DNA from 2 places in the Trichocoleus sp. AS-A1 genome. Region 2 is predicted to be linked to the other one. Evidence: predicted binding sites of a transcription regulator. Region 2 holds the regulator's gene; the other holds the start of a gene.

What was found. Region 2 encodes HrcA, which represses chaperone genes, less so after heat shock. Its sites were predicted from a motif close to ANTTAGCACTCNNNANTNNNGAGTGCTAANT; they were not measured.
Region 1: groL (chaperonin GroEL) is a predicted target of HrcA. The motif match lies at 2,732-2,762, and genes of this name have one in related genera.

The regions. Positions count from the first base shown of each region.
Region 1 is NZ_JAMPKG010000007.1:10,851-16,470, forward strand. It holds gene NC994_RS07190 (hypothetical protein) at 1-681, opposite strand, end outside; gene groL (chaperonin GroEL) at 1,005-2,699, opposite strand; gene NC994_RS07200 (M4 family metallopeptidase) at 2,952-4,025, shown strand; gene NC994_RS07205 (protealysin inhibitor emfourin) at 4,071-4,370, opposite strand; gene fabG (3-oxoacyl-[acyl-carrier-protein] reductase) at 4,505-5,269, opposite strand; gene trxA (thioredoxin) at 5,411-5,620, shown strand, end outside.
Region 2 is NZ_JAMPKG010000014.1:135,753-141,372, reverse strand. It holds gene NC994_RS13120 (DUF3352 domain-containing protein) at 1-1,532, opposite strand, end outside; gene NC994_RS13115 (rhodanese-like domain-containing protein) at 1,663-2,022, shown strand; gene NC994_RS13110 (hypothetical protein) at 2,218-2,409, shown strand; gene hrcA (heat-inducible transcriptional repressor HrcA) at 2,534-3,646, shown strand; gene NC994_RS13100 (DUF2834 domain-containing protein) at 3,766-4,452, shown strand; gene NC994_RS13095 (hypothetical protein) at 4,467-5,150, shown strand; gene NC994_RS13090 (DUF2834 domain-containing protein) at 5,331-5,620, shown strand, end outside.

The DNA of each region.
Region 1 (5,620 bases), on a different contig from region 2:
AAGCGGATAGGCAATAATATCAGAGGAATGAATTATATTAATCCATCTCAAACCTTGGTTTTTATAATTTTTAGCAAAACATTTAACTTTATTAGGATTAATACCTAACATGGTGTTAAAGAATAAAATAGGAGAACCCATTGTGGTAATACTCCTTAGGTAAACTTGTCTTTTGGAGGTGGAATCACCTAGTCCTTTAATCATTGCACGGATATGAAACGCCGCATCATCAGAATCAAATCTATCGGAGAACAAACTATCCCATAGGATGACGCTTCCCAAGGAATGGGCAACAATATGAAGGTCAGTTTCTTCAGGGTTACGTCTTATAAAGTCCTCTAGTTGATCTGCAATCAGTTCTCTAATTTTTACGCCCCGTTCTTGATTAAGGTAGGTGAAAGCATCTCCAACGAATTCAGATAGAAAGCCTTGTCTAAAGTGTTGATACCTCAAAATGGTTTGAATATCTAAATTTGGAGATTCCTTTTTAACTTCCTGTAAATCTTGATGAATCCAGTTCCACATCCTCCCAACATCATTTAAAACATCGCCCCAAAAACTATAATAAAAGTGAGGGAGTAATTCACCTCTTTTGGTAAACTCTTCTGTAATAAAACCTTTCAATTTATCTCCATATTTAACATCCCGTGTAGCAACCCCGTGAAGAAAAAAGACTAGCATTGTTAAAGTTAATCCTCTAGCTGAAAGAAAAATATCTAAGGAACTACCTTCATATAAGATTCCCGATGATTTACCTAAAGTAACAGTATTTACTGAAAATTTTCCTAAAATGCTGATTAAACAGAAGTTTGAGGAATTATCCCAGTTAAGTAGGTTTGAACCCTATAATTTTTCAATACTGTAACACTCTTACAATGAGCGATCGCTACAAAAAAGCAGCTTGCCGTTTGAGACAAGCTGCTTTTCTTTCAGTCCACAAAGGTGGGCTTTGTTTTTTTAGCTTCAGGTTTCAACCTGTGGGCGCTGGGGACGCGAACAATGGACTACATCATGCCCATGCCGCCCATGCCACCCATGCCGCCCATGCCACCCATGCCGCCCATGCCGCCCATGCCGCCCATGCCGCCCATGCCGCCCATATCCGGGGCACCAGCCGCTTTCTTCTCAGGCTTCTCGACAACCAGGGCTTCAGTGGTCAACACCATCCCGGCAATCGAACCGGCATTTTGCAACGCCGAACGTACAACTTTCGCAGGGTCGATAATCCCAGCGGCGATCAGGTCTTCAAATGTGTCGGTAGCCGCGTTGTAACCGATATTCAAATCAGTCTCGCGCACCTTCTCGACAATGACAGAGCCTTCGACACCGGCATTATCTGCCATCTGACGCAGGGGGGCTTCTAGAGATCTGCCCACAATGTCAGCACCGACTTTTTCTTCGGCGTCCAGACTATTTTTAATGTCAGCAACTTTCTTGCTTAGGTAAATCAGCGTCGCGCCACCGCCAGGAACGATACCTTCTTCCACAGCAGCTTTGGTCGCGTTGAGGGCGTCTTCAATCCGCAGCTTGCGGTCTTTGAGTTCGGTTTCGGTCGCCGCACCCACTTTGATGACGGCGACACCACCGGCAAGCTTAGCAATTCGCTCTTGCAGCTTTTCTTTGTCGTAGTCAGAATCCGTTTCTTCTAGCTGCTTGCGAATTTGGGCAATCCGCTTTTGCACATCTGCCGTCTTGGCATCACCAGCGACGATGGTGGTGTTTTCTTTATCAATGGTGATTTTCTGAGCGGTTCCCAGCATCTCCAGGGAGACGGTATCTAGGCTCAAACCAACTTCTTCTGAGATTAGCTGACCGCCAGTGAGAACGGCGATATCTTGCAGCATCGCTTTGCGGCGTTCGCCAAATCCAGGCGCTTTGATGGCGGCTACATTCAGTACGCCCCGCGCTTTATTTACCACCAAAGTTGCCAAAGCTTCTCCTTCGATGTCTTCGGCAATAATCAGCAAAGCTTGACCGGAACGGGCAACTTTTTCCAAGACGGGAATCAAATCCTGGATAGAGTTGATTTTTTTATCCGTCATCAAAATCCGGACGTTTTCATATTCCACCACCATCCGTTCGGAATCGGTGATGAAGTAGGGAGAAATGTAGCCGCGATCCAGCTGCATCCCCTCGACGACATCCAGTTCCGTTGCCATCGATTTGGATTCTTCAACGGTGATCACGCCGTCTTTGGTGACTTTATCCATCGCTTCGGCAATCATTTTGCCGACTTCTTCATCGTTACCAGCGGAGACGGTTGCCACTTGCGCGATCGCACTACCTTCCACTGGTTTCGCGATCGCTACAATTTCCTCCACTAAGAAGGCGATCGTTTTTTCGATTCCCCGCCGCAAACTCACTGGATTTGCCCCAGCCGCTACGTTCTTCAAGCCCTCACGAATCATCGCTTGAGCCAGAACCGTCGCTGTCGTCGTGCCATCACCCGCAATATCTTTCGTCTTGGATGCCACTTCCTGAATCAGTCGAGCGCCTGTATTTTCCAGGGGGTCTTCTAATTCAATTTCCTTGGCAACGGTGATACCATCGTTCACAATTTGGGGTGCGCCAAACTTCTTCTCTAGAAGGACATTCCGCCCTTTCGGCCCCAGCGTAATGCGAACGGCGTCTGCCAGGACGTTCACGCCCCGCTCTAGTGCCCGCCGCGATTCGTCATTAAATGCAACGATTTTTGCCATGTTTTAGGTTTTCAGAGCGCTTCCATTAGTCAATTTAGCACTCACTGGCACAGAGTGCTAATCCGAGAGGATGAGAGTCCTCACCTCGACTGATATGGGGGAGGTACATAATAAACAGCTAGAGCAATCAATGGCACGTTTGAGTTACTTTTTGTAACGAAATTGCCGAATTCTCGATAACTAGAGCGGATTGGATTGAATGCGTTTATCATCCACTTTTTGATGCTCTGTCCTTGACAAAGGAAATAATTTATGCGTTCACCAAAAAAAAGAGCGGTAGGGCTGCAACCTTGCTGCGATAGACTTCATCCCATTTGTTGTATCGTTCCTCCTCATATGCTGAAGGAGGTTCTCCAGAATGGCAACCCTGAGCAGCGGGCATGGGCTTTTCAAACCTTAACCGTGTCAGAACAGTTTCGCGGACGGCGCTTGACAGTGGGAAATATCTCGTTCGCAGCATCAGCGGGAGAGAAGCGTCGTACCATCTTTGATGCTAAAAATGGCAACGATCTACCAGGCACCTTGGTGCGGAGTGAAGGCGATCCTCCCAGCGAAGATGCCGCGATCAACGAAGCCTACGACGGATCGGGTGCAACTTATGACTTGTACGAGCAGGTGTTCGAGCGGAATTCCATCGACAATCGAGGGCTGCGTTTGGACTCGACGGTTCATTTTGGCGTGAAGTATGACAACGCTTTTTGGAACGGCGACCAAATGGTCTACGGTGATGGGGATGGAGAGATTTTTGAACGCTTCACCAAGGCGATTGATGTGATTGGGCATGAGCTAACCCACGGCGTCACCCAATATGAAGCCAATCTAATCTATTACGGCGAATCCGGCGCACTGAATGAATCTTTTTCCGATGTCTTTGGTTCTCTGGTAAAACAGCGGGTTCTCAATCAGACCGCCGAGGAAGCTGACTGGATTATCGGGGAAGGTTTGTTTACCGCCAATGTTAAGGGCGTTGGGATTCGCTCAATGAAGGCACCGGGGACAGCATACGACGACCCAGTGCTAGGCAAAGACCCCCAGCCTGCGACTTATAAAGACCGCTACAAAGGGCTGGAAGATAACGGAGGCGTGCATATTAACTCAGGGATTGCCAACCGTGCCTTTTATTTAGCAGCAGTGGAAATTGGCGGCTACGCTTGGGAAAAGGCAGGGAAAATCTGGTATATCGCTTTACGCGATCGCCTGCGCTCTAGAGCGAATTTTAAACGGGCTGCGAATACTCTCATTACAGTCGCTGGAGAACTCTACGGCGAAGGCTCCAAGGAGCAGAATGCAGTCCGCAAAGGTTGGCAAGAAGTGGGAGTGATTTAAATTAAAAATGCGTGCATTAAAAATGGAAGAGGCAATTCTTCATTTTTAATTTCTGCGTGCAGCTGCCATCAGCCATTCCAGCAGCGGTCTTAAGTTTCCAGGTACGGCGGATTCACTCACTAAAACAGTATGTTGCTGAGTGTTTTCTTCCACCGTTAGCTTGTACTGAAAGCGGTCGGGTTGGGGAGTGTTGGAAGCGATCGCGGCAGGCAAATCAAAGAAATCAGCTGCGTCAATCAGGAGGCGCAGCTGATTTGCTTCATTTGCAGGCAGAGTCGTAGTGTCAAAAACTTTTGTCAGGCGCATCCCAGCAAAGCCGCCAGTCCGTTCAAAAGAAATTCGCATAGTTTCCCTCGCAGGGAGCAAGACTAACTCCATAGTAAGCAGTGATGGATGTTATTCTTTGTCGGCCTCTCTCTTTCCCACTCCGACCGCGAGGAGAGCGTCACTACGCTCACAGTCCTCTGCCGCTATGGTCGCTATGCCATCACCATACCGCCGTCCACATTGAGCGTTTGACCCGTGATATAGGCGGCAGCCGGATCGGCGGCTAGGAATCGAACTAAACCAGCAACCTCCTCTGGTTGACCGTAACGACCGAGGGGGATGAATTTTAAGATTTCCTCTGATTTGATATTGCTCGTCATATCGGTGGCGATAAATCCAGGGGCAACAGCATTGACTGTAATGCCGCGAGTGGCGAGTTCTTTGGCGACGGTTTTCGTAAACCCAATCACTCCCGCTTTGGCAGCACTGTAGTTTGCCTGACCGGGGTTGCCCATCTGACCGGCAACGGATGAAATATTAATAATGCGCCCGGAGCGTTGCTTCAGCATCACCTTACTGATAGCTCGCGTACACAAAAAGACGCCAGTGAGGTTAAGGTCAATCACGGCTTGCCAATCTTCCGGCTTCATCCGCAACAACAGGGTATCGCGGGTAATTCCAGCATTATTCACCAAGACATCAACGCGCTTCCACTTCTCCATCACGGTGTTCAGGAGGGCGTCTACTTGATCGGCTTTGGATACGTCTGCTTGGAGGGCGATCGCACTACCGCCTGCTGCGGTAATTTCACTCACGACTTCTTCGGCTGCTCCACTAGAACTCGCATAGTTAATCGCTACACTGGCTCCCTCAGATGCCAATTCTAGGGCGATCGCTCGACCAATTCCTCGTGAAGCGCCGGTAACGATGGCAACCTGTCCGCGCAATCTTTGCTGGCTCTCTGGCAATGCTTCCATCAATAAATTCCTCTCGATCCGTTATGAACGCGGTTATTTAACTGCGCTAACGATCTTAGGTCGATTCGTACCTCGGACTGAACGAATCAATACGCCAAAAGATTACGATTGTCGTGAAAGAGCAGAAAACACTTTGATCGCATGGCAACTAAAAAGCAGTTCAACAATTTCCAAGAGTTACTGTCTGGGTCTGAAAAGCCAGTGTTGGTGGATTTTTACGCGACTTGGTGCGGTCCTTGTCAGATGATGGTCCCGATCCTGGAGCAGGTAAGCGCCCAGATGAACGAACGGTTACAGGTTGTAAAAATTGATACGGATAAATATCCAAACTTGGCGAGCCAATATCAAATT
Region 2 (5,620 bases):
TTATCAGGAGCCTTAATCGCTTGATTCATTGCTTCGATCGAAGTGGTGAAAATCTCGTATTTGCCAATACTGGCGTGAACTCCTTTCACCTGTGCCTCTAGCTTGACTGAATCTTGGTCTTCACCCTGATTCTTATCGGCAGTGGTTGTGAGTTGTGTCCAGGCAGAGATCGGTTGATTCTCCAGGGTAAATGAGCTAACGCTCAACCCTTGCTGTTTGGCAACAGCGTCTAGACGATCGATTGCCGCCTCTGCTTTTGTCGTTGCTGATTTCTCGGCGACAAAAATCCAATCTGAATCTTTGCGGTCGGCACGAGGTAGCATTCCTAAAGCGTACTCGCCTTGCACCCAACTAAAGATATCTTGCTTTAAATCAATGCCCCAACGAGCTTGGAGATTCGCGATGGGTTGATCGATCAGTTGGACAAGGCTATCATCGCTATCTAATCCAGAAGTGAGTTGAGTCCACAGTTGCTCTAAGTTACTACCAGAAGCTGCGATCGCTATTTTCTCTGGTAGATACTGCAACGCTCCGACTGGTTGAGATAGGCTGGGAGTTGTCGGGGGGATTTCCTGTCCGGTAGCCGCTAATAAAGCGGTTTCTGCCAGCAATCCTTGAGTTTTTGGAGAGATGGCGATCGCTAAACTCTCATACGTCTGGCTAATTTCCATCGGTGAATTATTCCCCAGCAACTTCGCCAGTGACGGAAGATTCACATAAGTCAGACCAATTTTCGGCTGAGAGATGCTTTCGATTGCCCGCTGATAAGAAGTTGAATCGCTAAGGCTGAGATTGGGCGCTTGCACATTATTAATGGCTTCTTTCAGCACCCTAGGGTTATTGGCAAACAACACAAAGCGATCGCCAACCACTGCGGTAGCCACCGAGTTTTGAGCTGAGGCGCGGTTGATCGCGTCTTTTGGCAATGCCGATCTATCGCGGTTGTAAAAGCCTTTATTTCCAGCATCTTGAGTTTTGACGACCGACTCTTGATTCTTATAAATCAGCTTGACACCTTTATAAGTTTCAAAGACTAAATCTGTCTCGACATTTGCTTGCTTCTGCCAGAACAAATCCACAAACTCGCGGCTGCGTTGCGGGTTTTTGGTGGTGACAGCTAGGAGCAGCCCGCGCTGCTCTCCATTGTCACGGGTACGATCCATATCTAAGCTGGTGAGAGCCAGCGTGATTTCATCCCCCAGCCAGGGTTGGATATCTCGGCGATAATCCAGATCCGTGTTCGCGAGTAAGCTTTGTTTAAATTGGTTGAGTTCTGCACGCGATCGCTTGCGGTTCGCGGGACGCGCTACAGCCTGCCGCAACCCTTCCAACCGATCTGGATTCACAAGCAATGACACCATTACGGGTGCCTGTTTCGGCACAAATATGGTGGCAGTTGGGTTCGTCACCTCCCCACCTCCTAGAAGGGCGAGGGGGCTGTTTGCCCTTAGCCAGTAAAAGCCACCGGCACCAATTAACAGCAGCACTAAAACGCCAGCTGCTAGAACGTAGAAAAACGAGCGTCGCTTCATGGTGAAATGTAGACCTTGGGTGAGCGCGATTCAGCTAAGAACACTAATCCCGATGTCAGAACCTATTATTTCAGCTCATCGGACTGCTAACTATTAAAATCTTAGTTAATCTCAAGCGTTGCACAACCTCATGTCTGCTCAATCTTTTAGCCAAGATATTCCCCAGATTAGCGTAGAAGAACTTGCCAGCCGTCTTGCCGATTCTCCGAAGAGTCTGCAATTGGTGGATGTGCGAGAACCCCGGGAAGTTGCGATCGCAAGCATTGAGGGTTTTGAAAACCTCCCCTTGTCGGAATTTGCCGACTGGGCTGACCAAATCCATACCCAGTTCGATCCGCACACCGAGACGCTGGTTCTCTGTCATCATGGCATCCGTTCGGTGCAGATGTGCCAGTGGCTACAAATGCAAGGTTTCACCAATGTCAAAAATATTGCTGGTGGCATCGATGCCTACTCAATCCGAGTCGATCCGACAATTTCCCAATACTAATGATCCCAGTACAAAACTATCTTGAAGCTGGAACCTCTCCCCCAACCCTTTCCTGCAACAAGAGGGCAGAAATTCTCCTCTTCCTTACCAAGGAAAAAGGCTGGGGCTAGATTTTTTAATTAAATACGGTTCACGATATTGTTTTAATTTTTACTAGCGAAATAAGTATTTAGAGGTTTTGGCTGACAAACTTCGATGCAGTCGAGTAGACTACAGACAATCCTGATAGAGACTGTGGACTCTAGAGTTACGGGTAGCGATAATGTCCTAACTCTGCGATCGATCGTCATGGTATGTCTAAGGTTGAAGTTCGGCGGCTGTTATGCTTCTACTGGCTGGGTGTGGCGAACCGGCAGGCAGAAGGCAGCATCTGCTATTCTGTTTTAACCTATCCTATATTTAATCGGCTGCTTGCTTGACAAGAGCGCCGGACTTACTGAGAAATTCATCATCAGAAGTCCAGGAATTTCCAATTGTTTTTAAAACCCTATCCAATTCGGCTTTCGTTTAAATGGCTAGGCAAGTAAGTCTGACTGACCGTCAACAACGTATTCTCTGGGCAACTGTCCGTCACTATATTGCGACGGCTGAGCCAGTCGGCTCAAAAGCTTTGGTAGACGAGTATAATCTGTGCGTCAGTCCAGCGACGATTCGCAATGCAATGGGCGTCTTAGAGAAAGCGGGGTTGCTCTATCAACCCCATACCTCGGCTGGACGGGTTCCCTCTGACTCTGGCTATCGAATTTATGTCGATCAATTAATTAAGCCTTCTGAAGCCTTGGGGCGTCAGGTAGAGCAGTTATTCACAAACCGTTTGAACTTGGAACATCAGAGTTTCGAGACTGTGTTGCGGGGTGCAGCGCAAATTCTGGCAACGCTCAGCGGTTATATTACCCTGATCACGATGCCGCAGACTCGAACTAATCGTTTGCGGCATTTGCAACTGGTGCAGCTCGATCCGGGAAGGGTGATGCTGATTGTGGTGACGGATTCTTATGAGACGACTAGCGTCTTAATGGAGTTACCGCTCTCAGAATCGGAGGATGAGCAACCGGACGCAGAAATTGTAGATCGGGAGTTGCAAATTTTATCGAATTTTCTGAATAGCCACTTGCGGGGGCGATCGCTCAGTGAATTGGCAACTTTAGACTGGAGCGAACTAGACCGAGAATTTCAACGATATGTCGATTCCTTGCGAAATCTGCTTTCCGACTTGATCCGTCGCACTTCCCAACCTGCCACAACTCAAATTATGGTTCGTGGCGTCGCTGAAGTATTGCGTCAGCCAGAATTTTCCGAGTTACAGCAAGTGCAGACGCTTATACATCTATTGGAAGAGGAACAAGACCAGCTGTGGCCTTTAATCTTTGAATGGCCTAGACCAGATGTCACGGCTATCTCAGATGTCACTTCTGGTTCGCGGGTGACGGTGCGGATTGGTTCGGAAAATCCTTTAGAACCGATGCGTACCTGTACGCTGATTTCTGCAACTTACCAGCAGGGTTCAGTACCCGTGGGAAGTGTGGGGGTTTTGGGGCCAACGCGGATGGTGTACGAAAATGCGATCGCACTCGTTGAAGCCGCCGCCGATTATCTCTCGGATGCTCTTACGCAACCTGCTTAATTTAGAAAATCGCTAATCGCAAATCGCGATTAGCGATTGGGTAGCCCACCACGAACCACGAACGATAAACATGGCTAATTGCGATTAGCTCTAATTTTTGCTTTTCATTCCTCACTGATATGGCTAGAAAAATTGGCTTTTGGTTGCTTTGGGCAGCATTTATTACCTATGCCTTTCTGTTAGCACCTCCTGAACAACCAGGCACATTTGAACTCATCAAAAATCTCTCCACAGGTCAATGGACAGGGATTAACCCCCTAGTCGTCGCGCTATTCAATCTTCTGGGCATCGTACCGATGATTTACGCCTGTCTGATGCTCATTGATGGCAAACAGCAAAAGGTAGCAGCTTGGCCTTTTTCGGCGTTCTCTTTTGGAGTCGGAGCATTTGCTTTGTTGCCTTATTTAGCACTGCGAGAACCCAACCAGGAATTTCACGGAGAAAAGAATTTATTTCTAAAAATACTCGATTCCCGGTGGCTTGGTTTTTTGCTAACATTCGGCGCTGGGAGTTTGGTTGTATATGGCTTATTGGGCGGGAATTGGGCAGATTATATTCAGCAGTTCCAGACAAATCGCTTCGTTCATGTCATGAGTTTGGATTTCTGCCTGCTGTGGTTAATATTTCCCGCACTTCTGGGAGATGATATGGCGCGTCGGGGAATCAAGAATTCTACACTTTTTTGGATAGTAGTGCTGATTCCTTTGTTTGGCGCTTTAGCTTATCTTTGCCTGCGTCCTCCCTTACCAGAAACTAATGCCGAAGCTTTCTCCACGGAACGGCAACCCGCACAATCTAGAAATTAAAATTTTATGGAAATATGGCTAGAAAAACAGCACTTTGGTTATTATGGGCTGGATTTATCTCCTATGTTCTGCTGCTGGCACCGCCAATTACGCCAGACACGCTGAGGCTCATTAAAAATATATTGACGGGTCAGTGGACACAGGTCAACCCAATTATCCTTTCTATATTTTCCCTAGTTGGCATCTGGATACTCATCTATAGCTGTCTTTTGTTCGTCGATGGGAGGATGCAAAAGATTCGTTTCTGGCCTTTTGCTTTGGGTTCAGCGGGAACGGGAGTGATTAGCCTAATACCTTATTTAGCATTGAGGGAACCGAATCAAGAGTTTTCCGGGCAAAAGGATACCTTGCTGAAAGTTTTTGATTCTCGCTGGACGGGTATTATCCTCAATTTCAGCACGCTTTTCTTGCTAGCATTTGGCTTGCTTGCGGGTGATTGGGCAGGGTTTATTCAACAATTCCAAAGCGATCGCTTTGTCAATGGCATGAGTTTGGCTTTTTGCCTGTTCTGTCTGTTGTTTCCGACCGTTCTCGGCGATGATATGGCGCGTCGAGGGTTCAATATTCCCCCAGTTTTTTGGGCAGTATCGCTGGTTCCTCTGCTGGGACCCCTTGCCTATCTCTGTATTCGTCCACCTTTACCAGAAGCCAGTGCTGGTTCAGCACCAGAGTCTGTTGCGAACACTACACGAGTGTGAACAATTTTCGAGGTTTTTAGGAGAGAACAAACCGCGGAGGTCACAGAGGACGCGGAGGAAAGAAAGGAGAGGCTGTGGCTTTCTTTTGAATGCAAGTTGGTGTGACTTAAGACGGAGGTAAGTGCTGTTATCGGACTTTTAAAGTTAAATAATTGATGTATAAAGTTATGGGTCAAGATTATGGGCAGAAAAATTGCCTTGTTCTTGATATGGATTACATTTCTTGTCTATACCGTATGGTTAGATCCACTTGCTCAACCAGAGACGTTTTCGCTGGTTTGGAAGTTGTTAACATTCCAGTTGGCAGATGTGAATGCAATTCTTGTGGCTATCTTCTGGCTCATGGGCGTTTGGCCTATGATTTATGCTTGTCTGATGTTTGCTGATGGCACAACGCAACCGTTTCGCTCATGGCCTTATTTCATTGGGGCAAATGGAACGGGTGTGATTTGCTTTATCCCCTATTTAAT